Regions from separate parts of the Bradyrhizobium sp. USDA 10063 genome, predicted to be linked through region 4. Evidence: predicted binding sites of a transcription regulator. Region 4 holds the regulator's gene; each other region holds the start of a gene.
The links. The regulator PhoB, encoded in region 4, activates phosphate uptake and scavenging genes when phosphate is short. The targets are predictions, from matches to a motif close to TGTCATNNANCTGTCAT.

Region 1 (5,565 bases), 3.0 Mb from region 4:
CAGCACGACATAGGCATAGCCGACCACCTCGCCGGCACGGGTCGCGACCAAATGCGGCAGGCGATGGTTGCGGAAATTCTTGCGCCGGTCGCGAAAATCGTCCGGCTCCGGCACCCCGCTGTCCTCGACGCTGTCGTCGACGCCGCGCCGGATGTGGCGGCGGTAGATCGACAGCATGGCCTCGACATCGGCCTCGCGCGAGGCCCTGACGGTGATCCTCTCCTCGTTCATCGGCCGTCACTCGGAAATCACATAGGTGAACAGGCGCACGCGCCCCGTGGCGTCGATCTCCTTGTAGACGCCCTGGATCTCGACCTCGAAGCCGGGGAAGGCATTGAAGGATGCCTCGAACATCTTCAGGTAATCGATCATCGGCCTTGTCTGTTCCGACAGCCGCTCGCCCGGCACGATGGTGGCGATGCCGGGCGGGTAGACCACGAACGGGGTTGCAGCGATGCGGCCCGAAACCTCGTCGATCGGGAGATAATCGACGTCGTTGCGCACGAGGTAGCGTGATGCCTCGCGCGGCGACATCGCGATGTCGGGGAGGTGCTCAGGCAGGAACTGCTTGCGCTGCAGCGCGCTGACATTGGCCGCGCGGAAGAAGCGGTGCATGTCGCCGCAGAGGTCGCGCAGGCGCACGCCAGCATAACGGGCGGGCCGGCGGCGGAAGAATTCGGGGATGACGTCTTCGAGCAGCGCATTGTCGTCATGCAATTTCTTGAAGGCGACGAGCCCCGAGATCAGCGTCCCCGCCTTGCTCGCCTCCACGCCGGGCGTGAGCAGGAAGAGCAGGGAGTTGAGGTCATTTTTCTCGGCGACGATGCGGTTCTCCCGCAGATATTGCGCCACCACCGGGGCCGGGACGCCGTGCTCGGCATAGGCGCCGGTCGCATGGTCGAACCCGGGCGTGAGCAGCGTCAGCTTGTTCGGGTCGGTCATGGCAAAGCCCGCCGTCATCTCGGGGAAGCCATGCCAGTTGTCGCCGGGCTTGAGCTGCCAGAATGCCGGATTGGTCGCGAGCTGGTCGGTCGAGATGGTTTCCCAGGCGACATTGTGCGCCCCGCCTTCGCGCGCGACGTCCGGGATCATCACGCGGTCCGGCACGAACGGCTCGAAGAACCAGCGGCGCTCGGGACGGGCCTCGTTCTCCTCGAACTCGCGGCGGGTGGCGCGGATCTTCTTGCGCAATTCGATGCCGAGCCGGATCGTGTCGTCCCACAACACCTCGCCGGAGCGGCCCTTCATCATCTGCGCGCCGACGTCGAGCGAGGCGAACAGCGGATAGAACGGCGAGGTCGAGGCGTGCTGCATGAAGCTTTCATTGAAACGCCGATGTTCGACCCGGCGCTTCTGGCCCTTGATGTGGCGGTCGCGGACATGAATCTGCGAGGCCTGCGAGAAGCTCGCGAGCTGCTTGTGGGTCGATTGCGTGGCGATGATGCCGGGCGCCTCGGGGCCGAGGTCGGCAAGGCCCATCGCGAAGCGGCCGGCATAGATCGGATGGAACTTCATGAAGCCGGCCCAGGCCTCGTCAAACAGGATGTAGTCGCAGAGATGGCCGATGCGCCCCAGGATCATTTCCGCGCTGTGGATGGTGCCGTCATAGGTGCACTGCTCGACCACGGCGACGCGGAAGGGGCGGGGCCGCTTCCAGGCGTCCTTGTCCTTGACCAACGGATGGTTGCGGATGCGCTCCCGCAATGCGGCCTCATCCAGCGCGTCCCAGCGCATCGGCCCGATCAGGCCCCAGGCGTTGCGAACGGTCGGCATATAGACCGGGATGCCGCCGCCGAGCAGCAGCGCGCCATGGTGGGCGGCCTTGTGGTTGTTGCGGTCGAACAGCACGAGGTCGCCGTCGGTGACCAGCGAGCCGAGCGCAACCTTGTTGGACGTGGAGGTGCCGTTGAGCACGAAATAGGTCTTCTCCGCGCCGAAGATCTTCGCAGCTTCCTTCTGCGCCCACAGCGCCGGCCCCTCATGGGTCAGGAGATCGCCGAGATCGAGCACGGAATTGTCGAGGTCGTCGCGGAACACGGCTTCGCCGAGATGCTCGACGAACACGCGTCCGATCGGGCTGCGGCTGTAGAACACGCCGCCATTGTGGCCGGGACAGGTCCAGAGCTGATTGCCCTCTTCGGCATAATCGACCAGCGCGCCGAAGAACGGCGTCTTCAGCGTCTCCGCATATTGCTTCAGCCGGCTGATCAGGTTCTTGGCGATGAAGGGCGGCGTTTCCTCGGACAGGAACACATAGCCATCGATGAAGTCGAGCACCTCGACCGGCAGGTCCTCGAACCGCTTGCGGCGGATCAGGAGGATGATCGGGAAGTCGAGCCCGCGCCGCCGCATCAGGTTGATCAGCGACGCGGTCTTGCCTTCCAGGCCCTTCTTGCCCCAGTCGACCACCATGCAGCCGATCGCCGCATCCGTCTGCACGGCGATCTCGGCATCCTCGAGCTTGCGGGCGCGCACGACCTCGAAGCCGGAGCGCTGGATCTCGTCGATGATCTGGTTGAACCGGATGCCCTCGAGATCCTCCGGATCGAACACGGGCGCCGCGAACAGGAAGGTGAAGCGTCGGAAATAGTCCATCGGTGTCCTCGGAATGTACCGAGCGAGAAGTCGGCACATTTCGTGACAGGCAGATGACAGGTGGCGCCAGCGAGAGGAAATTATGCCTGGGCGGACCGAGGCAACTTCAATCCGGTGCGCCTTGCTTCGGATATTCGAGCTGCATGGCGACGAAGTCGGCCGTGCGCCCTCCATAGCGCGCCTCGATCCGCTGCAGGCTCTGGTCCAGCGCTTGCGCCGGCGGCAGCGACCCGACCGGTTGCAGCAATCGCTCGGCGGGCCACTGGTTCGCGACTTGATCGGGAAGGATGCGCAGGCCGTTGCGGCTCGGCTGCGCCTCCGCCGTTGCGGCAAAGGTCACCGCCCGCGAACGATAGGTCCGCGACCAGGCGTCGGCTGCAAGCGCGAGCGAGACTTCGTCGATGCCTGGCGTAAGCGCGATGCCGAGTTGCTCGCGGTTCCAGAAGGCCAGCGTGTTCTGGATCGCCGTCAGCGCGAACGGCCGCGTGAACTGGAACGCGCCGCTGTCGTGGCGGGCATTCCAATGGGGGAGGCCGATCTCGCGTGCAACGGCTTGCGCCCTGTCGCGACCTGCGATCGCCTCGATCAGCGTGAGCGACATCGGCATGGAAGCCGTGATCCCCGTTGTGGTCGCCACGCCCTGGTCGACCACGATCCTGCGATCCCTCACGTAATGGACCGCCGGATGCTTCTCGCGCAGATCTTTCACGGAGTACCAATGCGTGGTCGCCCGCTTGCCGTCGAGCAGCCCGGTGCTGGCGACCACCATGCTGCCGACACAGACGCCGACGACGATCGCGCCCTTTTGCGCCTGCTGCCTGATCCATTGCACGACGACTGGATCGTCGTCACGGCTCATGGCGGGGACGATGACATAGTCGGCACCGTCAGGATGTTGCGCATCGAACGCCGCGATGGTGGCGTGCGGCTCCACCTTCAGCACCGGAAACAGGGTCACCGGACCGGGTCCCGTCGCAAGCGTCACCACGTCGGCGACATCGGCGCGCTTGAGGATGCCATAGGGCATCAGATAGTCGGTGGTCTCGGTCTGCTCATTGATGCCGACGATCGCGATCAGCGGCCGCTGCCGCTTCGGCGGCTTCAATGCCGCCACCGTCGCATCAGCCTCTTGGTTCGCGATTGGTGGCGCATTGCCAAATGCCGGCGCCGAGGGCAGCGTCAGAAGCCAGCTACCACCGATGATCAGGAAAAGCGCGGCAGCGGCAAGACCGCCCCACGCGAGAAGTCGCCAGTTCATTGCTTACGTTGCTCGACGAAATCACGTCGTCCCTGCAGCACAAGCTACCCGTTTACCGCGCGCTCCGAAATGACGCAAATCCGGCAAAAACCGACACCGCGGACAACGAATGGATAGGGCGGACCAGCGAACTTTCGGCCGAACGCCACTTGCCGAATTATTCCCCCCTGTCAGGCAGACAGGGCGAAAAAATTCTCCGTGCTCTCCCGCGGAATAGAACGCGCCGCTGCATGTCCTACTCATGCAAGCCACTTCCTTACAGGAGCTATCATGAAGAACCCATCGATTGGTTTCGCACTCGCCACCGCCATCTCGCTGGCGGCGGTCTCCGCGGCGTTCGCGGCGCCGCCGACCAAGACCGGTGCCACCGCGAAAGGAACTGTGCTGACGGACGCGAAGGGCATGACCCTCTATACCTTTGACAAGGACTCCGATGGCAAGTCGGCGTGCAACGGCCCGTGCGCGACAAACTGGCCGGTCCTGAAGGCCGAAGCGAACGACAAGCCGGGCGAGGGCTACACCATCATCGCGCGCGACGATGGCTCCAAGCAGTGGGCTTACAAGGGCAAGCCGCTTTACACTTTCGCCAAGGACCAGAAGCCCGGCGACATCACCGGCGACGGCTTCCTCAACGGCGCCTGGCATCTCGCGCAACCCTGATGAGCAAGAAGGTGGCGTCGCGTCCACGATCGCCATCGTGGGCAAGCTATCGCGCCACTATCTCGTGTGCCCCCACGCCTCGTCCCAATCGGCACCGGCCGCGTCGACCACGCGGCCGTCCGCTTCGAAGAACTTGTTCGGTACCTGGAAAATCGCGAGCATCAAGCCACCTTCCGGGCACCAGGCGGCGTGGCGGCTGCCGGCTTCGCGCCAGATGAACTCGCCCGCCTGCGCGGCGATTCCCTGCGCCGGGCCTTCCTTGTCGACGAGCGAACCTTCGAGCACATAGGTCTGCTCGATATTGACGTGTTCGTGGTCGGGCAGCACTGCGCCCGGCGCAAAGCGCATCAAGGCCGTCATCAAGCCGGTCTTGCGGTCGAACAGCAGCGTCTTGGCCTCACAGCCGGGGAAACGGGTCCTTTGCCACTCCATTTCCTGCGGGCGCACGAGATGGGAATGCGTGTCGGCAGTCTGATGCGCCTGCGGCGTCGCGGCGTCCATGGCGTTCCTCCGGTTTCGTTGAACCGCAGGGATGATAACCGGATCGCGCGGCCGCGTCAGCGGTTACCGCAGACCCTCATAGACCATGCAGCCGCGCGCGATCGCGAGCTTTCGCAGTGCACGCGGCACGAATCTTTCCGGCGGGTGCAGATAGCGCCATGAGGTCAGCTTGAAATCGGAGAGCGTGGCCGCAACGCTCTCGAACGGCGTGAGCAGGCCGGTGAGGCTCACCGGCACGTGCGCGCGGTTGTTGAAGGGTAGCAGCAGCAGTTCAAGATGCTCCGGTGTGCCCGCCGGGCTCGCCGCCGTGACACCGGCGACCGCGGGCAGCATCTCCTCGGCGACAAAGGTGACGATGTCCTCGATCTGATGGCGGCTCTCGCCGGTGAACAGCGCCGCAAAGCTCTCGTCCTTGAGGTCGCGGCCGAGCAGGGCGCAGACCCGTGTGCCGGCGACACGAAAGGGAAAGCCGGCCTCATGCTCGTAGGACAGCACGAAAATGTCGCCGAGCCGCTCGCGAACGGCCTCGGGATCGAGGTCGCTGCGATCGG
Region 2 (5,565 bases), 1.6 Mb from region 4:
ACTATCCGACCGGTCGCCTGCTGCGCGACGCGAAACTCTATGAGATCGGCGCCGGCACCAGCGAAATCCGCCGCATGCTGATCGGCCGCGAACTGTTCGACAAGACCGCGTAGCCGACCTTCTCCCTTGCTCCGCTCTTCGCGGGGAGAGGGCTCTCTCCGCGAATACGATCAGAATCCGTAGGGTGGGCAAAGGCGCGTAGCGCCGTGCCCACCATCTGGCGTTCCGCTCGTGATGGTGGGCACGCTCCGCTTTGCCCACCCTACGGCACTCCCCCGCGAAGGGCGGCGCGAGGTGACTGCCGCCACAAACTACGCTCGTCATTCCGGGGCGCGCCTCTTGGCGCGAGCCCGGAATCCATTGGACCGCATGCGCTGGTGGAAAAATGGATTCCGGGCTCGTCCTTCGGACGCCCCGGAATGACGGAGAGCGTGGTCTACCCCCCGACTCCCCTCTGAAACCTGCATCACACTTCCTTTGCTATATCTATGGTTTGATTCGCCGAAATCCGCTGCCTGGAGTTGGCCCGTGCACGACATGAGCTGGACCCCGATTGGGCCGCCGCAGCCGCCGCCCCGGCCTGTTCGGCCTGATGCCGCAGGTGCTGCCCGTGATCGCGGGGCAGGTGCTCTATTACATCGAATCGAACACGCGTTCGGCCACTATCATCGGCATCGTTGGCGCCGGCGGCATCGGTCTGCAGCTCGCCGAACAGATCCGCGTGCTGGAATGGCAGAAGGTGTCGTTCTTGATTCTAATGATCCTGATCGCGGTCGCCGTGATCGACTGGATCTCGACGAAACTCCGCTTCGCCATCATCGGCCGGCGCGCGGTGGCGTGAGGCCAATCGCGATTCGTAGATTCGTAGATTCCATGGGGCGGTGAGCGCGCCCTTTCCGGTAGGTTTGGGTTTCCACACTCGAACCATCGGAGAGTCTGATGCAAGCATTGACCAAGAACACGCCCACCGCCGGGCATTGTGGCACGATTTTCGTTGCGATCGAACTGAGTCAGAAGACGTGGCTGGTGACGCTGCACAGTCCGGATCGGGACCGGATATCGCGCCACAAGCTGGAAGGCGGCGATCACGCCGGGCTGCTGGCGCTGATCGAGCAGGTCAAGGCCCGGGCGACTGCGAAGCTTGGAGCGGCGCCGCGGGTGGTGAGCTGCTACGAGGCTGGCTATGACGGCTTCTGGCTGCACCGGCTGCTCGCGGCGGCTGGGATCACCAACTTCATCTTCGACCCGGCGAGCATCGCGGTGGAGCAACGGGCGCGGCGGGCGAAGACAGACCGGATCGATGGCGAGCTTCTGCTGCGCACCTTGATGGCTCATTTGCGAGGCGAGCCGCGGGTGGTGCGGATCGTCCGGGTGCCGAGCGTGGCCGAGGAGGACGCCCGGCGCGCCAGCCGCGAACGCGAACGACTGGTGAAGGAGCAGACGGGGCACACCAACCGGATCAAGGCGCTGCTGCGCCTGTTGGGCATGGCGGCCGGCACCTTGCGACGACGGACCTGGCTCGCCTGGCTGGAGCAGCAGCGGGACTGGCAAGGGCAGCCGCTGCCGCCGCAGCTTCTGGCCGAAGTGAAGCGCGAGCATGCCCGGCTGATGCTGGTGCGCGACCAGCTCAAGGCGCTGGAGCAGGCCCAAGTCGCTACAGAAGTCGCGGCAGAAGTCGCGGCGGAAGCCGCCGCGGCGCCGGCGCCGATGGCGAAGCGACGGGATCAGTTGCAGCAGCTCAAGGCGCTCGGCCCGGCGTTTGCCGCGACGCTGGTGAACGAGGTGTTCTACAAGGACTTCCGCAACCGGCGCGAGGTCGCCAGCTATTGCGGATTGGCGCCCAGTCCCTGGCAAAGCGGCAGCATCGATCGCGAGCAGGGGATCAGCAAGGCCGGCAACCGGCGCGCCCGCCACAAGACGATCGAACTGGCCTGGCTCTGGCTGCGCCATCAGCCGGACAGCGCGCTCAGCCGCTGGTTCCGCACCCGCACCGAAAACGCCGGCAAGCGCGCCAAGCGCATCGCCATCGTCGCGCTGGCGCGCAAGCTGATCGTGGCGCTGTGGCGCTATCTCACCACCGGCCTTGTTCCGGAGCAGGCCGTGATGAAGGCCTAGCACCGGACCACGCCACCAGGGCGAGGCGGCTCCGCGCCGCGCGCCCCGTACAGGATGGATGATGACCGTGCCACCCAGGGGCCCAACCAGGCCGCTTTGTAGATGGGTCTCATCCTCTTGGCTTCCTCGCCGCAAGCATGCGGAATGTGGGTACGGATCAGCCGATCCGACCGGATATGAGGTGATGCAGTGAGCTGCAGAAATCTTCGGAAGCCAATCCTCGCCCGGGGCCCGGTCGTCGCGCTGCGCTACGCATGGCTCCGCGCGCCGCCCTCTCACTGCAAAAACCCAACCCGCACCGGTTCAAGAGCCTTGACTCACAAAGCCCCATATGAGGGTGGGCAAAGCGAAGCGTGCCCACCATTCCGAGCGGAGCGGGAGATGGTGGGCACGGCGCTTGCGCGCCTTTGCCCACCCTACAAGACGACAAACGGATCACCCGTTCTCCACCAGGAACTCCACGCGCTCGGCGGCGAAGCGCGAGCGCTTCGTCACCAGCGGTCTGCCGTCGGGATCGACGTCGGTGGAGTCGACCACCAGGATCGGGCGTCCGAGTGCGAGGTCGAGCCGCGCGGCGTCGGTGGCGTCGACGATCCCGGCGGTGATCCGGGTCGAGGCGCGACGATAATCGCGGACGCCATAATGTTCGAGCAGCTTCGTCATCGAGCGGACGGTGGCGAAGACCTCTCCGGCGCCCGGAAAGCGCTCGGCCGAAAGCCAGGAGGTGGAGACGCAGATCGGCGCACGGTCGGCTGATCGTACCGACTCGATCCGGACCAGCGGCGCGCCAGCCTTCAGTCCGAGCTCCCGCGCCAATTCGCGGCTCGCGGCTTCCTCCGACGCATCGATGAACTGCCCGCGCGGCTCGCGCCCGCCCGCGCCGACGATCTCCGAGAATCGCGTGCGTGAGCGCAGCGGATAGGCGATTTTCTGCACTTCGACATAGGTGCCGCTGCCGCGCTCGGCGCGCACCAGGCCGCGCTCGGCGAGCGCCGCCAAGGCCCGTCGCACCGTGTGCCGGTTCACGCGGTAGATCTCCGCGATCTCCATCTCGCCCGGCAGCTTCTCGCCGGCGGCAAAGCGGCCCTCGGCGATGCCGCGCTCGATGCCATCGGCAACCAGCCGCCACAGCGCGACGCCCGATGAGGCGGTGTCCTGCACGCTCATTCCGGAAACCCAGTCCTGTCGAAAATCATGCCTGTGTCATGAAACAGTCATGGCGTTTGCCTATCAAGTTGTCTATTATCATAGACAACTTCAGTCAGGCAAGGTTCCGCGATATGACGAAGACCGAGCAAGGCGGCAGGCGGGCGCAGCGCAAGGCGGCGATGGCGGTGCTCGCGCAGTCGGAAGCCGCCGACATTTCGGCCCGGCTCAGCGCGATGGCGCTGCCCGATCACAAGACCCTGCGCGAGCCGGAAAACGGCCTCGTGATGGTGCGTGGCCGGATCGGCGGCGACGGCATGGCCTTCAATGTCGGCGAGGCGACGGTCTCGCGGGCGGCGGTGCTGCTTTCGACCGGCCAGGTCGGCTTCGGCTACACGCTCGGGCGCGACCATGAGAAGGCGCGGCTGATCGCGCTGTGCGACGCCATGGCGCAATCGGACGCGTTTGCCGATGCGGTCGAGGCGGAAGTGATCGCGCCGCTGCGCACGGCCATGATCGCGAAGCGGAGCCAGGTGGCCGCGGAGACGGCGGCGACGCGGGTTGATTTCTACACCATGGTGCGCGGCGAGGGCTGATGGACATGACGACGGTTGCCGAACTGCCGGGTGGGTTCGCCGACAAGGTCCTGTCAGCGCAAGCGACCTTCCGTTCCGTGATGAATGCGATGGCGCGTCCGGGGACGATCCAGCGAATCGCGGCATCGGCTGGTAGCCCGGACGGCGTGATGCACGGCACGGCCGCGATCGCGCTGATGCTGTTCGATCACGACACGCCGATTTGGCTCGATGGCGCGATGTCGACCTCCGACGTCGCCAAATGGCTGAAGTTCCACACCGGCGCGCCCATCGTCGGCGATCCCGCGATGGCAGGCTTTGCGCTGATCGGCGATCCCAAAAATCTTCCCGCGCTCGACCGTTTCGCGTTCGGCAGCGGCGAATATCCCGATCGCTCGACCACGCTGATCCTGCAGGTCGACAGCCTCTCGCGCGGCACAGCCTACGAGCTGCGCGGCCCCGGCATCGACGGCGTCACCGTGCTGACCGCGAGCATCGAGCCGCGCGATCTGTTCGATCGGCTCGCCGTCAACGCCACACTGTTTCCGCGCGGCATCGACGTCGTGCTGGTCGACGACTCCTCGATTGTCGCGATCCCGCGCACCACGCGGCTCGTTCATGGGAAGGACTGACGATGTACGTTGCAGTCAAGGGCGGCGAACGCGCCATCGAGAACGCCCATCGCCTGCTCGCGCATGAACGGCGCGGCGACCGCGAGGTGCCGGAGCTTACGCTCGCGCAGATCTCCGAACAGCTTGCACTCGGCGTCGACCGCGTCATGGCAGAAGGCTCGCTCTATGATCGCGAGCTCGCCGCGCTCGCGATCAAGCAGGCGCGCGGCGACCTGATCGAGGCGATCTTCCTGGTCCGCGCCTTCCGCGCCACGCTGCCGCGCTTCGGCACCACCGAGCCGGTCGATACCGGCAGGATGCAGATCCGCCGCCGCATCTCCGCGACCTTCAAGGATATTCCCGGCGGCCAGATCCTCGGCCCCACTTTCGACTATACCCATCGCCTGCTCGACCCGCAGCTTGCCGAGGGTTTTGTGCCGGAGGTGCCCGCGGCAGGCGAGGTCTCGCAGGCCGAGACCCCACGCGTCACCGACATCCTCGGCCGCGACGGTCTGGTTGAATCGTCGCCGCAAGCAGAGGCGGACGCGCCGGTCGGCGACCTCACGCGCGAGCCGCTCAGCTTCCCGGCCGACCGCGACCTGCGCCTGCAGAATCTCGCCCGCGCCGACGAGGGTTTCCTGCTCGCGCTCGGCTATTCCACCCAGCGCGGCTATGGCCGCAACCATCCCTTCGCGGGCGAAATCCGCTTCGGTGAGGTCGATGTCGAATTCTTCGCCGAGGACGCGGGCTTTGCCGTCCCGCTCGGCTCGATCGAACTCACCGAGTGCCAGATGGTCAACCAGTTCAAGGGCTCGGCGACCGAGGCGCCGTGCTTCACCCGTGGCTATGGCCTCGCCTTCGGCCAGAGTGAGCGCAAGACCATGTCGATGGCGCTGGTCGATCGCGCGCTTCGTGCGCGCGAGCTCGGCGAGGAGGTGGGGGCGCCGGCGCAGGACGAGGAATTCGTGATGTCGCATTCCGACAACGTGCAGGCGACCGGCTTCGTCGAGCATCTCAAGCTGCCGCATTATGTCGACTTCCAGTCCGAGCTCGGCCTGCTGCGCAGGCTGCGCCAGGAATTCACTGAGGCCAACGCATCGGAGCCGCTGCAGGAGGCC
Region 3 (5,565 bases), 4.2 Mb from region 4:
ACCTGCACCGATCCGATCGCGCCGGCGGTCAGGATCACTTCGCCCTTGGTGCGGGCCTCGATGGTCTCGTTGCCGCGGATGAAGCGCACGCCGACGGCGCGGCCCTGTTCGACGATCAGGCGATCGACCAGCACGTTCTTTTCCAGCCGCAGGTTCGGCCGGTGCAGCGCCGGCTTCAGGAAGCCGCGCGCCGAAGACCATCGGCGGCCGCGCTTCTGGTTGACGTGGAAATAGCTCACGCCTTCGTTGTCGCCGGTGTTGAAATCGGGAATGCGTTTGATGCCCATCTCTTCGGCGGCATCGCCGACGGCGTCCAGAACTTTCCAGGACAGCCGCGGCGCCTCGATGCGCCAGCCGCCGCCGGTGCCATGATGTTCGCTCGGCCCGAGGAAATGATCCTCGAGCCGATGGAATACCGGCCGCACGTCGTCATAACCCCAGCCGGTGAGGCCGAGCTGGCGCCAGTGATCGTAATCTGCGGCCTGTCCGCGCATCGAGATCATGGCGTTGATCGCCGAGCAGCCGCCGATCACCTTGCCGCGGGGATAGGCCAGCGCGCGGCCGTTGAGGCCGGGCTCCGCCTCGGTCTTGAACATCCAGTCGGAGCGCGGATTGCCGATTGCGAAGAGATAGCCGACCGGGATGTGAAACCAGATCCAGTTGTCGTCGCCGCCGGCTTCCAGCACCAGCACGCGCTTGCTCGGATCGGCCGAGAGCCGGTTGGCCATGATGCAGCCGGCGGTGCCGGCGCCCACGACGATATAGTCGAAATCACCCTCGAGCTTCCCAGGCATTCTCTTGTTTTCCACCCGTCCGTAGTCGCGTTGCCTGAAAATGTTCCAGGCATCCAGCATTTTTCTGCTGTCCTAATAGTCAGACGTGGGCGGGCGGGACAAGTCCAGCCATGACGCCTGGGCATGGGCGACCGGGCTCGGCTGTTGGGTGGACCGCCGCTTGCATGCTAGACATCACACAAGCTTGAATCACAGACCTGAGAAGTGCCATGCCCATCGTCAACCGCGTCGCCGACCTGCAGCCCGCCATCCAGGCCTGGCGGCGGGATATCCATGAACATCCCGAGCTGATGTACGATACCCACCGCACTGCAGCATTCGTTGCCGAGCGCCTGCGCGAATTCGGCTGCGACGAGGTCGCGACGGGGCTCGGCCGCACCGGCGTGGTCGGCGTCATCAAGGGCAAGAAACCCGCCGGCAATGGCGAGATCAGGGTCATCGGGCTGCGAGCCGACATGGATGCGCTGCCGATCGAGGAGGAGACCGATCTGCCTTATGCCTCCAAGACGCCCGGCAAGATGCACGCCTGCGGCCATGACGGCCACACCGCGATGCTCCTGGGCGCCGCCCGCTACCTCGCCGAGACCCGCAACTTTGCCGGCAATGTGGTCGTGATCTTCCAGCCCGCCGAAGAGGGTGGCGCGGGTGCCGCCGCGATGATCAAGGACGGGCTGATGGAGCGGTTCGGCATCGAGCAGGTCTATGGCATGCACAACGGCCCCGGGATCCCCGTCGGCTCGTTCGCCATCCGGACCGGCCCGATCATGGCGGCAACGGACGCGATCGACATCAGGATCGAAGGCCTCGGCGGCCACGCCGCGCGGCCGCACAAATGCATCGACAGCGTGCTGGTCGGCTCGCAATTGATCACGGCGCTGCAGTCGATCGTCTCGCGCACCGTCGATCCCCTGGATTCGGCCGTCATCTCGATCTGCGAATTCCACGCCGGCAATGCGCGGAACGTGATCCCGCAGACCGCGGAGCTGCGCGGCACGGTGCGCACGCTGACGCCGGAGGTGAGGGCGCTGGTCGAGAAACGCATCCATGAGGTGGTCGCGGGCGTTGCGCAGATGACCGGTGCCAGGATCGACCTCACTTACGAACGCGGCTATCCCGTCACCGTCAACCACCGCTCGCAGACCGAGTTTGCGACCAGGGTCGCCAAGGAAATCGCCGGCGAGACCAACGTCCACGAAATGCCGCCGATGATGGGCGCGGAGGATTTCGCCTACATGCTGGAAGCGCGGCCCGGCGCCTTCATCTTCTGCGGCAATGGCGACAGCGCCGGCCTGCATCACCCCGCCTACAATTTCAACGACGAGGCGATCGTCTACGGCACGTCCTACTGGATCAAGCTGGCGGAGAACACGCTGTCGGCGTGACGGCTCCGTCATTGCGAGGAGCGAAGCGACGAAGCAATCCATGCCTCAGCAAGCGGAGAGATGGATTGCTTCGCTCCGCTCGCAATGACGGTGTGCGGCTCTCTGCTCAGAACATATTCGCGAACAGTACGTAGAGCGAGGCTGACAGCATGATCGCGGCGGGCAGTGTCAGCACCCAGGCCATCACCATGTTGCGGATGGTCGCGACCTGCAGGCCCGAGCCGTTGGCGGCCATGGCGCCGGCGACGCCGGATGACAGCACGTGCGTGGTGGATACCGGCAGGCCGAAGGTGTCGGCCGCGAAGATCGTGCCGGCGGCAACGAGCTCGGCGGAGGCGCCCTGCGCGTAGGTCAGGTGAGTCTTGCCGATCTTCTCGCCGACCGTGATCACGATGCGCTTCCAGCCGATCATGGTGCCCAGCCCGAGCGCGATCGCGACTGCGATCTTCACCCAGGTCGGAATGAACTTGGTCGCGCTGTCGAGCGAGGCCTTGTAGGCGTTCAGCGTCGCGATCTCTTCCTTGCTGAGGTCGCTCTCCTTGTCCTTCATCAGGAAGCGGATCGCTTCCGAAATCAGGTACATGTCGTTGCGGGTGTTGCCGACTGCTTCCGCAGGCACCCTGTTCAGCGAGCCGTACCTCATCACCTGATCGCCGACATCCTTGACCAGCACCGCGAGCGAGGGGAAGGTGCCCTCAGTGAGGTGGTGCAGCGAGATGTACTGCGTCACGGCCGGACGGGGATCGCCGATGATGCTGTGACCGGCGCCCTTCGCGGCGATCACCTTGGAGGCGGCTTCCGAGGTCTTCTGGAACTGGGCGACCATGGATTCCGGCAGCGTGCGGTTCAGCGCATAGGCGGTCGGCACGGTGCCGATCAGGATCAGCATGATCAGGCCCATGCCTTTCTGCCCGTCGTTGGAGCCGTGCGCGAAGCTGACGCCGGTGCAGGTCAGGATCAGGAGGCCGCGGATCCAGAGCGGGGGCGCTTTGTTGCCTTCGGGCGCGGCATAGAGCGCAGGGTTGCGCACGATCATCTTGAGCACGAGCAGCAGAATGGCGGCGCAGATGAAGCCGACCAGCGGCGACAGCAGGAGCGCGTAGCCGATCTCGGTGGCCTTGCTCCAGTCGACGCCGGAGGTACCGTCGCGGCCACGCATCAGCGCATTGGCGATGCCGACGCCGATGATCGAGCCGATCAGCGTGTGCGAGGACGAGGCCGGCAGGCCGAAATACCAGGTGCCGAGATTCCACAGGATCGCGGCGATCAACAGCGCGAACACCATGGCAAAGCCCGCGCTGGAGCCGACCTGCAGGATCAGTTCGACCGGCAACAGCGAGATGATGCCGAATGCGACCGCGCCGGACGAGAGCAGCACGCCGAGGAAGTTGAAGATGCCCGACCACATCACCGCGACTTCGGCGGGCAGCGAATGCGTGTAGATCACGGTCGCGACCGCGTTGGCGGTGTCGTGGAAGCCGTTGACGAATTCAAAGCCGAGCGCAATCAGCAGTGCAACGAACAGCAGGATGTAGGGCAAGAAGGTGGTGACGCGGGTGCCGGTGGCATCGACGTCGACATAGATGCTGTAGGCGACGAACAATAGCCCAGCCGCGAGGATGCCGAAGAAGATGATCATCGTCAGCGGATTGAAGCCTTTATCGAGATTTGGTCTTGAAGCCGGCTGGATCGGTCTTCCGCCGCCCACTGATGAATTGAGTGCAAAATCGGTCATTCTGACGCCCCGTCAAAATACAGAAGGAGGCCCTAGTTTTGACCGATTGCCTTGAAGGTTAGATGACAGCCGTAGTTTGCGTGAGCCGCGGCGGTGCGTGAGTGCTGCATCGATTGCGGCCTGCGACGCGCGTTCGCGACGCGATCAGTTAAATGGCAAGCCACGCGCACGGCGGAAGCGTGATGCGAAGGAAGCGGTCGCGCGCTGCCTGACGCCGGGGCTGTGGCGCCGCGGCAGCGCGTCGACCGCATGGGAACGTCATTGGCGTGAACAAGACGCCCCAAACTCCCCCTGTAATTGGAGAGTATCGTCCATCAATGTAAGGTTGTAAATGGATATCAGTTTTATCAACGGCTTGTTATTGCGGACTATGCATGGTGCCATGCTTACGCTGCGGCCTGCGCGCGCTTCCTCAATAGTTCCGCCGCGATCTTCAGATCCTCGACAAAACGTTGATATTCCCGCTCTTTCGCATCGTCATCGGGCAGCCGCAGCAGATAGGAGGGATGCACCGTCACCAGCGCCTTGATGTCGTCGTCGAGATCGATCAGGCGGCCGCGGTTCTTGTTGATCGGCGTGAGCTTGTTGAACACGCATTGTGCAGCGGTCGCGCCCATCGCCACCACCAGATCCGGCTTGATCGATGCGAGTTCCCGCTCATACCATTGGCGGCAGGCCTTGATCTCCGGCGTAGTCGGCTTCTGGTGCAGGCGGATCTTGCCGCGCGGTACGAATTTGAAATGCTTCACCGCATTGGTGACGTAGACCTTCTTGCGGTCGATGCCGGCCTCGATCAGCGCGCGGTCGAGCATCAGGCCGGCGGGACCGACGAACGGTTTCCCGGCGAGATCTTCCTTGTCGCCCGGCTGCTCGCCGACCAGCACCACCTGCGCGCTTTGCGGGCCTTCGCCGAACACGGTCTGCGTCGCATGCTTGTAGAGATGGCAGGCGCGGCACTCCGCGGCTTCCTCGCGCAACCTGCTCAGCGTGTCGGCGGCGTGGCGGATCATGGCGGGTTCCGGTGGCGTAGCGCTTTCGCTTGCGGGCTTAATCGTCAAAGCCTCGGGTGGGTTCCTCGCTTTCTTTGCCGCGAGCCGCGCCGGGTTGAAGATCGCAGCGCAATGACGCTGCCAGATCTCCTCCAGCCGATTGCCTGCGGGCATCTCGGCCTCGCTGATGCCTGGCGTGATCGACACCGCATGCCCGTCCCAATGCGCGCAGACATCTGATGTGAGGATCGACCAGGGCATGTCGGCAAAGCGGCTCGCGAAGAACGGCGCGGCCAGTTCCACGACATGATGCTGTGGCTCGAACCAGGCGACGAAATGCGATGTGTGCTCGCGCCCGATTTCGCGGAAGCGGATCGACGTCCGCATCCGCTGCGCCTCGTGATGCACGGCCTTCGCCATCGCATGGATGCGCGCGACCTCGGGATCGTCGGCGATATCGAGCAGGTCATGGTCGCGGCGCAGGCGCCACAACAGGCGATAGAGCAGGGCAAAGCGCTCCGCGTCGCGATACAGGATCGCGGTTTTTGCCAGCTCGACAAATTTGGCCGGCACGTTGAACGTGCCGTGCGGCACTTCCAGTGGCGCTTCGGCCGTCGATATTTCCGACAGATCGGGCCCGTGGCCGCGCACGGCCCATGTCACGT
Region 4 (5,565 bases):
TCATTGCCAGCGTCTTGCCCTCGAGCGGCTTCGTAGCTTTCTCATGCGCCTTCAGTCTCGCCTTCATGGCGGTGCCGGCGGCAAGCATGGCGCGCAGCTCGTTCAGCGGCATCTCGCTGATATCGAGGAAATGACGGGGCATCGTGCTCATTGCCCCGCTGCCTTCTTTGAGGGGTCGCTGGAGAGCGCAGCGCAGGCGCGCTCGAGGCAGGCGATGGACTGCTCGATTTCGGCCTCGCCGACGATCAGCGGTGCGAGGAAACGCACCACGTTGTCGCCGGCGCCGACCGTGAGCAGCTTCTGCTCGCGCAGGGCGTTGACGAGGTCGCCCGAAGGCACCACGGCCTTGACGCCGATCAGAAGCCCCTCGCCGCGCACTTCGGATAGAATGGACGGATAGCGATCGACCACGGAGGCGAGCTTCTGCTTGAGCAGGAGCGACATCTTCTGCACGTGATCGAAGAAGCCGGGCTGCAGCATCACGTCGAGCACGGCGCTGGCGGCCGCGACCGCAAGCGGGTTGCCGCCGAAGGTCGAGCCGTGCGAGCCCGGCGCCATGCCGGACGCGGCTTCCGCGGTCGCGAGGAAGGCGCCGATCGGAAAGCCGCCGCCGAGCGCCTTGGCGAGCGACATCACATCAGGCGTGACCCCGACGCGCTTGTAGGCGAAGAGCTCGCCGGTGCGGCCCATGCCGGTCTGCACCTCGTCGAAGGCGAGCAGCAGGCCGTGCTCGTCGCAGAGCTGGCGCAGCGCCTTGAAGAAGGCTGGCGGCGCACTGCGCACACCGCCTTCGCCCTGCACCGGTTCGATCAGGATGCCCGCGGTCTGTGGACCGATCGCGCGTTTCACCGCTTCGATGTCGCCGTGCGGCACCTGGTCGAAGCCGTCCATCGGCGGACCGAAGCCCTCGAGATATTTGGCGGCGCCGGTCGCGGCGAGCGTCGCGAGCGTACGGGCCGTGGAAGGCGCCGTCGAAGGTGATGATGCGATAGCGTTCCGGGCGCCCCTTCGAGAAGTGATAGTGGCGCACGAGCTTGATCACGCCCTCCATCGCTTCAGCGCCGGAATTGCAGAAGAACACGAGGTCCGCAAAACTCTGCTCGCACAGCCGCGCGGCCAGCTTCTCGCCGTCCGGGCTCTTGAACAGGTTCGACATGTGCCAGAGCTTTGTCGCCTGTTCCTGCAGCGCCTTCACCAGATGCGGATGGGCGTGGCCGAGCGCGTTCACCGCGACGCCGGAGGTGAAATCGAGATAGCGCTCGCCCTTGGTCGAGATCAGCCAGCAGCCTTCGCCGCGCTCGAAGCCGAGATCGGCCCTGGCAAAAACGGGAAGCAGATGCGACGTGGCGCTGTCGGTCATGGCGATCACTGAAGAGTTTCAGACAAGCCTTTTCAGATAAGCCCTGGCGGCGTGAGGCACGCGGCTAGATGCTCATCCAGCGAAAACAAAACGTGCCGCCTTTGCAGGGCGGCACGTAGAGGCATTCTATGCGCGCGGCGGGTGCTGTCAATCGCCACGAAGCCGCCAAGCTGCGCTGCAAAGTACAGGTATTCCGTAGCTTTCCGGTGTGGTGGAAAAGCCCGATTGCAATCCCTAAATGTCGGAACATGTGGACGCACAGGCGCGGACTCTTGCGCCAGAGTCACGCCATATTGTAGCGTCTGGGCTGTCGGGTACGACATCTCGTGCGGCGGTTTTGATCCCAAGAGTTCTCTGTGTGCAGCGTACACGTTCGGGCGCGCTTTTCGCGCCCGGCGAGCCTTAAGGGATTCTGCCCGCAGGGATTTTTGAGATTTGGCATCGCAGCGCCGTCCAAGGATCGGCCGGCGCAACGCGAAGGGAAACATGCGATGACGGTATTGACCTGGTCCGACGAACGCGTCGAGCAGTTGAAGAAGCTCTGGGAAGCCGGGCTTTCGGCGAGCCAGATCGCTGCGGAACTCGGCAACGTGACGCGCAATGCGGTGATCGGCAAGGTTCATCGGTTGGGCCTGTCTGGCCGCGCCAAGAGTCCCGCTGCGGCAGCGCCGCGGCAGCGCAAGGCGCGTCCCGCACAGCCGATGATGCGGGTGGCGCGACCGGTCTCCCGCGGCAACACCGCGCTCGCCCATGTCTTCGAGGTGGAGGTGGAAGCCGACCCGGTCGCCTATGACAATGTGGTGCCGATGAACCAGCGCCTGTCGCTGCTCGAATTGAACGAGGCCACCTGCCACTGGCCGGTCGGCGATCCCTCGAGCCCGGAATTCTTCTTCTGCGGCGGCAAGGCGCTTCCCGGCCTGCCCTATTGCGCGCACCACTCGCGGGTCGCCTACCAGCCGGCGGCCGACCGCCGCCGTCCGACAGCCAAGCCGTCACACGGCAAGTAAGCCGGGTTGCATCAACGAATGTCGTCCCGCGAACGCCGGGACCCATAACCACAGGTGTTCGTGGTTACTGCCCGCTGGGGCCCAGCGTGTTCAAACAAATGGCTGCGGTGGTTATGGGTCCCGGATCAAGCCCGGGACGACGAGTCAGCGATCTTACGATGGCTCGGCCTTCGCGAAGCGATCATCCAGCGCGTAGCCGGCGCCGCGCACGGTGCGGATCGGGTCCTGCTCGCGGCCGGGATTGAGCAATTTGCGCAGGCGGCCGATGTGGACGTCGACGGTGCGCTCGTCGATATAGATGTCGCGGCCCCAGACGCTGTCGAGCAATTGCTCGCGGCTGAACACGCGGCCCGGATGCTCCAGGAAGAACTCCAGCAGCCGATATTCGGTCGGGCCGAGATCGATCGGCCGGCCCGAGCGCGCGACGCGGCGCTTCTCGCGATCGAGTTCGATGTCGCCATAGGTGAGCACGGTGGCGAGCCGCTCCGGGCTTGCCCGACGCAACAGGCCCTTCACCCGTGCAAGCAGCTCGGGCACCGAGAACGGCTTGACGATGTAGTCGTCGGCGCCGGTAGCCAGCCCTCTCACGCGCTCGCTTTCCTCGCCGCGCGCGGTCAGCATGATGATCGGGAGCTGCTTGGTCTCGGGCCGCGCCCGCAGGCGGCGGCACAGCTCGATGCCGGAGAGCCCCGGCAGCATCCAGTCGAGCACGACAAGGTCGGGAATGCGTTCCTTGAGCCTTGTGTCCGCATCGTCTCCACGGGCGACCGTTTCGACATCATAGCCTTCTGCATCGAGATTGTAGCGCAACAGCGTCGTCAGCGCTTCTTCGTCTTCGACCACCAGAATGCGAGCGCTCATCGGCTTGGCTTCTCCTATAGCGGGACGACTCTCTGCTCAATCGTCATCCCGCTCGTCAATGTTTGAGCATGATCCTGTCGGAAACCGGGTTCGGTTTTCCGGATCGTGCGCTAGTTACCTGGAACAGTGGTAGCGAACGTCGTCATATCCCCCTTCGGACGCTTGTCGGTCATCTGCTGACCCTCGATCATGTAGAAGACCGTTTCAGCGATGTTCGTGGCGTGGTCGCCGATCCGCTCGATGTTCTTGGCGCAGAACATCAGGTGGATGCAGAACGAGATGTTGCGCGGATCTTCCATCATGTAGGTGAGGAGTTCGCGGAACAGCGAGGTGCAGATCGCGTCCACTTCCTCGTCGCTCTTCCAGACGTTCATCGCCGCCGGCAGATCGTGCGCGGCATAGGCGTCGAGCACGGATTTGACCTGCGACAGCACGAGGTCGGTCATGTGCTCCAGGCCGCGGATCAACTTGAGCGGCTGGAAGTCGTTTTCCAGCGCGGCGACGCGCTTGCCCATGTTCTTGGCGAGGTCGCCGATCCGCTCGAGGTCGGTCGCCACCCGCATCGCGCCCACGATCTCGCGCAGGTCGACGGCCATCGGCTGGCGGCGGGCGATCGTCAGCACGGCGCGCTCTTCGATCACGCGCTGCAGGCTGTCGATCTCGATGTCGGAAGCGACGACACGCTTGCCTAGCGCGATGTCGCGGCGGATCAGCGCATCGACGGATTCGGTAATCATCCGTTCGACCAGCCCGCCCATCTCCGCGACCAGGCGGGTCAGTTCCTGAAGATCGCTGTCGAACGCCTTGGCGGTATGTTCAGAAGCCATGATGTCCCTCCTCAGCCGAACCGGCCGGTAATGTAGTCCTGGGTGCGTCGATCGCTCGGCGAGGTGAAGATCTTGCTGGTGTCGTCGAACTCGATCAGTTCGCCCAGATACATGAAGGCGGTCTTGTCTGAGACGCGCGCCGCCTGCTGCATGTTATGCGTGACGATCGCGATCGTGTAGTCCTCCGACAGCTCCTGGATCAATTCCTCGACCTTGGCGGTCGAGATCGGATCGAGCGCCGAGCAGGGCTCGTCGAACAGGATCACTTCGGGCCGCACCGCAACCGTACGGGCGATGCAGAGGCGCTGCTGCTGGCCGCCGGAGAGGCTCAGGCCGGAGGCGTTGAGCTTGTCCTTGACCTCGTTCCACAGCGCGCCGCCGCGCAGGGCCTTCTCGACGCGCCCGTCCATTTCGGACTTCGAGATCTTCTCGTAGAGGCGGATGCCGAAGGCGATGTTCTCATAGATCGTCATCGGGAACGGCGTCGGCTTCTGGAACACCATCCCGATCCGCGCCCGCAGCAGGTTGAGGTCGAGCTTAGGGTCAAGGATGTTGGTCTGGTCCAGCATCAACTGCCCGGTGGCGCGCTGGCCCGGATAGAGATCGTACATCCGGTTGAAGATCCGCAGCAGCGTTGACTTGCCGCAACCGGACGGACCGATGAAGGCGGTGACGCGGTTGGTTCCGAGCGTCAGGTTGATGTTCTTCAGCGCGTGGTGCTCGCCGTAATAGAAGTTGAGGCTGCGCGCGGTCACCTTCGGCGGCGCTTCCGGCAGCGACTTCTGGGGAATGGCCGCGCTCGGGCTGGTCGTCGATACGGACAGATCGGTCATTTTGCGCTCCTTTCGGCGCCGAGGATGCGCGCGCCGATGTTGAGCGCGAGCACGGTCAAGGTGATGAGCAAAGCGCCGCTCCAGGCAAGTTCCTTCCAATAGGCGTAGGGGCTTTGCACGAAGTTGTTGATGGTCACCGGCAGGTTCGCCATCGTCTTGGTCAGGTTCAGGCTGAAGAACTGGTTGGACAGCGCGGTGAACAACAGCGGCGCGGTCTCGCCGGCAACGCGGGCGGTCGCCAGCAGCACGCCCGTGATCAGGCCGGAGCGCGCCGCGCGATAGGCGATCCTCTTGATCACCAGCGAGCGCGGAAGGCCAAGCGCCGACGCCGCCTCGCGCAGCGGGTTCGGGACGAGCAGCAGCATGTCCTCGGTGGTGCGCAGCACGACGGGGATGACGATCACCGCCAGCGCCAGGCAGCCGGCCAGTGCAGAGAAGCCGCCCATCGGCACGACGACGGCGCCATAGATGAACAGGCCGATGATGATCGACGGCGCGCTCAGGAGGATGTCGTTGATGAAGCGGATCACCGAGGTGAGCCGGTCATGCTTGCCGTATTCGGCGAGATAGGTGCCGGCAAACAGGCCGAGCGGCGCGCCGATGCCGACGCCGATCACGGTCATGATCAACGAACCGACGATCGCGTTCAAGAGGCCGCCATCGGTGGAGCCGGGCGG

Region 1: a site for PhoB is predicted at 2,638-2,654, ahead of ACVJGD_RS11665 (Orn/Lys/Arg family decarboxylase). Genes of this name have one in related genera too.
Region 2: a site for PhoB is predicted at 3,317-3,333, ahead of phnF (phosphonate metabolism transcriptional regulator PhnF). Genes of this name have one in related genera too.
Region 3: a site for PhoB is predicted at 3,963-3,979, ahead of ACVJGD_RS44860 (inorganic phosphate transporter). Genes of this name have one in related genera too.

What each region holds. Positions count from the first base shown of each region.
Region 1 is NZ_JBSSGP010000002.1:1,958,866-1,964,430, reverse strand. It holds gene ACVJGD_RS11670 (N-acetyltransferase family protein) at 1-231, opposite strand, end outside; gene ACVJGD_RS11665 (Orn/Lys/Arg family decarboxylase) at 238-2,595, opposite strand; gene ACVJGD_RS11660 (DJ-1/PfpI family protein) at 2,702-3,853, opposite strand; gene ACVJGD_RS11655 (COG4315 family predicted lipoprotein) at 4,124-4,513, shown strand; gene ACVJGD_RS11650 (cupin domain-containing protein) at 4,571-5,014, opposite strand; gene ACVJGD_RS11645 (PAS domain-containing protein) at 5,078-5,565, opposite strand, start outside.
Region 2 is NZ_JBSSGP010000002.1:3,416,489-3,422,053, reverse strand. It holds gene ACVJGD_RS18525 (isovaleryl-CoA dehydrogenase) at 1-113, shown strand, start outside; partial or broken gene ACVJGD_RS18520 (phosphonate ABC transporter, permease protein PhnE) at 584-841, shown strand; gene ACVJGD_RS18515 (IS110 family RNA-guided transposase) at 940-2,115, shown strand; gene phnF (phosphonate metabolism transcriptional regulator PhnF) at 2,551-3,282, opposite strand; gene phnG (phosphonate C-P lyase system protein PhnG) at 3,396-3,857, shown strand; gene phnH (phosphonate C-P lyase system protein PhnH) at 3,863-4,468, shown strand; gene ACVJGD_RS18495 (carbon-phosphorus lyase complex subunit PhnI) at 4,471-5,565, shown strand, end outside.
Region 3 is NZ_JBSSGP010000002.1:9,223,426-9,228,990, forward strand. It holds gene ACVJGD_RS44850 (GMC family oxidoreductase) at 1-794, opposite strand, end outside; gene ACVJGD_RS44855 (M20 aminoacylase family protein) at 1,004-2,176, shown strand; gene ACVJGD_RS44860 (inorganic phosphate transporter) at 2,283-3,911, opposite strand; gene ACVJGD_RS44865 (UdgX family uracil-DNA binding protein) at 4,298-5,565, opposite strand, start outside.
Region 4 is NZ_JBSSGP010000002.1:4,982,657-4,988,221, forward strand. It holds gene argF (ornithine carbamoyltransferase) at 1-151, opposite strand, end outside; partial or broken gene ACVJGD_RS25595 (acetylornithine transaminase) at 148-1,360, opposite strand; gene ACVJGD_RS25600 (GcrA family cell cycle regulator) at 1,852-2,367, shown strand; gene phoB (phosphate regulon transcriptional regulator PhoB) at 2,521-3,228, opposite strand; gene phoU (phosphate signaling complex protein PhoU) at 3,339-4,055, opposite strand; gene pstB (phosphate ABC transporter ATP-binding protein PstB) at 4,067-4,888, opposite strand; gene pstA (phosphate ABC transporter permease PstA) at 4,885-5,565, opposite strand, start outside.